Regions from separate parts of the Planococcus sp. APC 3900 genome, predicted to be linked through region 2. Evidence: riboswitches for the same ligand, from Rfam matches in the RefSeq annotation. Region 2 holds a riboswitch; the other holds the start of a gene.
What was found. Region 2 has a riboswitch for S-adenosylmethionine ahead of mtnW (2,3-diketo-5-methylthiopentyl-1-phosphate enolase). Riboswitches for the same ligand answer to the same signal wherever they lie in the genome.
Positions count from the first base shown of each region.

Region 1: another riboswitch for S-adenosylmethionine. It lies ahead of QMA04_RS09250 (phosphoadenylyl-sulfate reductase); the one in region 2 lies ahead of mtnW (2,3-diketo-5-methylthiopentyl-1-phosphate enolase).

Region 1 is NZ_JASDCT010000004.1:28,311-30,704, reverse strand. It holds gene cobA (uroporphyrinogen-III C-methyltransferase) at 1-509, opposite strand, end outside; gene QMA04_RS09250 (phosphoadenylyl-sulfate reductase) at 594-1,307, opposite strand; SAM riboswitch class I at 1,465-1,582, opposite strand; gene cysQ (3'(2'),5'-bisphosphate nucleotidase CysQ) at 1,729-2,394, opposite strand, start outside.
Region 2 is NZ_JASDCT010000001.1:142,911-145,304, forward strand. It holds gene mtnW (2,3-diketo-5-methylthiopentyl-1-phosphate enolase) at 1-1,094, opposite strand, end outside; SAM riboswitch class I at 1,170-1,279, opposite strand; SAM riboswitch class I at 1,523-1,676, shown strand; gene mtnK (S-methyl-5-thioribose kinase) at 1,751-2,394, shown strand, end outside.

The DNA of each region.
Region 1 (2,394 bases), on a different contig from region 2:
ATGTAGATGCACAACGTATCCATGCTTTTGACGACATGTTCCCAGTATTCATCCTGGTCGACGCCCACTTTGCTGACTCCTGAAATAAAGGCTACGGAAGAACTGTAATCACGGTGAGTGACCGGAATTCCGGCGTAAGCCGGCGCTGCAATGCCCGCTGTGATACCTGGAACAATTTCAAACGGGATATTGTGGTCCACCAATGCCTCTGCTTCTTCTCCGCCTCTGCCGAAGACGAAAGGATCGCCTCCTTTTAAACGTGTCACGATTTTCCCCTGCAATGCGAACCGGCAAAGCAGCTCGTTGATTTCTTCTTGCTTCAAGGAATGGTTATCGGGTTTTTTGCCGCAATAAATCAATTGGGCATGTTCTTTCGCTTCGTCCAGCAATTCCTGGTTTATTAAGCGATCATAAAGGATGACATCAGCCTTCTGAATGGCTTTCAACCCTTTCACTGTAATCAAATCAAGGTCGCCTGGACCTGCACCCACTAAATAGACTTTTTTCATAAGCTTCCTAGACTCCTTTTTTCAACCAGAGAAACGATGATTATGCCATTTTCTGATCGGTAATTTACTCTATTGCCGGCCTAATTATGTATGCAGGCCACATTCAGTTTTCGCAAAGCCTTTCCATCTGCCGTCGCGGCTGTCTCCATCAGTCGTCACTGCAAAAGAGCAATGCTTGCAGCCGATGCTCGGATAACCTTCGTCATGCAGAATGTTGTATTCCAGGCCATTCAATTGGATATACTGCCAAACATCGTCCCATGTCCAATGAATCAGCGGACAAACTTTAACCGACTTGAACCGGTTGTCCTTGTTGATGAAATCCGTCTTGCTGCGGCTGGCTGACTGCTCTCTTCTAAGGCCTGAAATCCAAGCCTGTGCACCCGAAAGTGTTTGTTCCAACGGCTTGACCTTGCGGATATCACAGCATTTATCCGGCTGGCTGTTCCATAGTTCATCACCGAACTGGCTGGCTTGCTCTTCTAACGTCAATTCCGGCTTTTTCATCCGGATATTCAATTTCGGGTAGCGCTTCTTAACGCGTTCAATCAGTTCATAAGTTTGGTTGAAGTGGACGTCGGTATCGAGAAACACCACTTCGGCATCGCTTTTCACCTTGGAGATCAAATCAATCAGCACCATGCCTTCTGCCCCAAAGCTGCAAGCATAGACAATATTCTCTCCATAGGATTCATAGGCCCATTGCAGAATATCAGCAGCCCCTTTCAAGAGATCGGTCGGTGCCAAATCTTTAAATGGATCTCCAGTAAATTGCTCGTACGAAACAGCGTGGCTCATCCTAACTTCCTCCTTTAAACTTCTATATATTGAATTAAAGATTTTCAGTAAGCAGTCCCGTTGGTTGGATATTCCTCCGTACCACTAAAATAAAAAACCCCCCTCTTCCAATGGAACAAGAAGAGAGGGTACCAATTCGCAGTTTGCGGGGCCTGTCTTCTTATCTTCCAGATCCCAATGGAACCTGCTGGAATTGGCACAGTGTATCCGGTCAAAAACCAGAACTTGTTGCCGAGGCTTCAAAGGGCCAGTCCCTCCACCTCTCACGATAAGAAATACCTTATAAGATTACTTGGTTTTAATAATTTCTCTAAATACTATAGCAATAAAAGATAACTGTCAATAAAACTCTGAAAATATCATTTATTTACTTTCTGCAATAAAGAGTTTCCATTTTCTTCATTCACTAGCCTTAAGCTTTTTAGATTCTTGCCAAAAACCAGCCATTCTTCAGGCTTTCTTTGTTGTAGGAAAAGCGGGTTTGGTCTTTAACGCTCTGCACAACTCCGCCAGCTGCTTCGACAATCGCCTGGCCGGCTGCCGTATCCCATTCCATAGTCGGCGCAAAGCGGGGGTAATAATCCGCTCCCCCTTCTGCTACCAGACAAAACTTCAGTGAACTGCCTGCCGATATCTGTTCGATTGGTTGGCTATCGTCGTTTATCCGATCGATGAATTCCTGTGTTTCAGCGGACATATGCGAACGGCTTGTTACGATTCGAGTCCGGTCTAAAGCTTTTTTTGCAGTCAACAGAATGCTTCCCTCGAATAATTCATCGGCTTTTTCAAACTTTCCAGCTGAAGCAGCTTCCAATTTAAATGCGCCGCTGTTTTCTTCACCGTAGTAGAAAACATCCATGGCCGGCACGTAAATCACACCCAAAACCGGATAGTTCTCTTCTATTAAAGCGATGTTGACGGTGAACTCACCATTGCGTTTGATGAATTCCTTCGTGCCGTCGAGTGGATCCACCAGCCAAAAACGCTGCCAGTTTTTCCGCTCTTCATAAGGGATTTTACTGCCCTCTTCGCTGAGAACCGGTATGTCTGGGTAGGCAATCTGCAGTCCTCTTTCAATGGTCTGATG
Region 2 (2,394 bases):
CCAGCGGGATGTCCATGGACACCGCCGCCGGCATTGATGACACTGTCGATTCCATAATCAGCCATCAGCAATGGCACAAGACCAGGGTGGATGCCTGCAGATGGAACGGGGAAGCTGCGCTTCAGAGGGCTGTCTATCGTCAGTTCTTTGCCGAGCGCAAGGGCCGCTGTTTTCTCCAACGCAACACTGCCGTAAGGAGAAGGAAACAGGGAGAAGTCAGCTCCTGCATAGCGGATCAATTTCCCGAGTGCGAGCGGTGTAGCGAGACCATAGAAAGCGGAAGAAGTGAAAGCGCCGCTGAAAGCCGGATGTGCCATGAGCGGCAAAGCAATTTCATCATCTTCAGCCAGTTCCTGCAGTACATCGAGCCCATACGCATGAACATTGAACAGTAAAGCATCCGCTCCAAGTTCACGTGCTTTTCGTGCTTTTCCTCTCAGTTCGGAAGTTCGCCCTGACAAGTTCACCGCATAAAGTGTACGATGGCCTGTTTCTTCATAAACGCTTGTCAGTACGTCTTTGCCAGTGGTGATTCGTTTTTCAAATGGAGTCAGTGGATTGTCGAATAAAATTTCATCGTCTTTGACCAAGTCCACACCACCCAATGCCTGTTCACGCAATTGAGCAGACAGAAAATCCAGATCGCGGCCGATGACGCCTTTGAATATGCTCATCAGAAGCGGTCGTCCGGCTACGCCAAGTGTGTTGCGGATTTCTTCAATGCCGAAGCGTGGGCCGGGAAAATGGCTGAGCAAGTCGTGGCTGAAATCCAAATCCACTAACTTCACTTCTCCGTCCAATGACAATTTTCCGAAAACCGTGGTCAAGATGGCCGGAAGGTCAGCAGAGAAATTGGCGGACGGATAAGCGACAGCAACTTCCGCTTTGACCAGTTCGGGTTTCAATGGATGGTTGATTTCTTCAAATTCCTTAACGGAAACGACGTTTCCTTTATGGTGTTTCAGCTGCTCCTGTTCGAGGAGCGGCAAATCGGTCCAGGAGCCGATCGTCAGACCCAAAGCGATGCCTTCCGCCTTTTTCTCAAAAGAACCAGGCTTTCCGTATAATTGATAAGTAGCAGTCAAGATGCTCATGTATTCAACACTCCCATGCAATTTTAAAAAATAAAAAACCTCTTCAAATAAGAAGAGGTTAAGGGCTTTAACAACTTCTTATTTCTCAGCCATCGGTTCTGGCTGCAAGAATTAGCACCGTGTCCACTATTGGACCGGTTGCCGGGTATCGTAGGGCTTGTCCCTCCACCTGCTCTGAATAAGAAAGATATGAAATTGGGTAAGTTTTTTGGGCTGGTCCTACTTATAGAATCTCAGCGTAAAAAGAAATGATCGTTCGAAATGATAGAACTGCTTTAATAGAGTAAAGTAATTCTGATTATTTCATGCGCACCGAAATCTGTCAACAGCATTGTTGCAAAATTGTTTTTATTTAAAAAATGTGATTGACAGTCAATTCTGAATCGTGATAGGATTCATTTCAGAACTTAATAGCACGACAAGCAGTACTCTTATCAAGAGCTGGCAGAGGGATTTTGGCCCGATGACGCCCAGCAACCGACCGTAATACCGTTGTGAGACGGGGCGCTTTGGCGCCAGGATGAATATCCTGTAAGGCACGGTGCTAATTCCATCAGAAATTTATTTTCTGAAAGATAAGAGGCATGGGATCTCTTATTCTGGCCTCTTTCTTTTGGAAAGAGGCTTTTTATATTGCAGAGAAAGGGAGATTGACCATGACACTTACGGCTCCAACCACCTATAAATCATTAACCGAAGAAGCTGCCATCGAATTGGCGAAAACTATTCAAGCATTTGATCATAAAGCTCAATTGACGTGCCGGGAAATCGGCGACGGCAATTTAAATTATGTTTTTCAAATTGAAGAGGCAGCCACAGGCAAGAGGCTGATCATCAAGCAGGCTTTGCCATATGCCAAAGTCATCGGCGAAAGTTGGCCGCTGACATTGAAGCGTGCGACGATCGAAGCCAATGTTCTGAAGAAGCACGGCGAGTTTGTGCCGTCTTTGGTGCCGGCCGTCCATGCAACGGACGAAGCATTGGCTATAACGGTGATGGAAGATTTATCGCATCTCGAAATTGCGCGGGAAGGCTTGATCAACGGCCGGCAATTTCCAAGGCTGTCACAGGATATCGGCGAATACCTGGCACAGACTTTGTTCCACACTTCTGATTATGGGCTGCATCCTTTTGAGAAAAAACGCTTGGCTGCTGAGTTTTCCAATCCGGAACTATGCAAAATCACAGAAGACCTGATTTTTACCGATCCATTTTTTGATGTTGACACCAATGATTACGAACCACAGCTGCAGGCAGCAGCAGAAGCGATTTGGAACGACCGCAAACTGCAGCTGGAAGT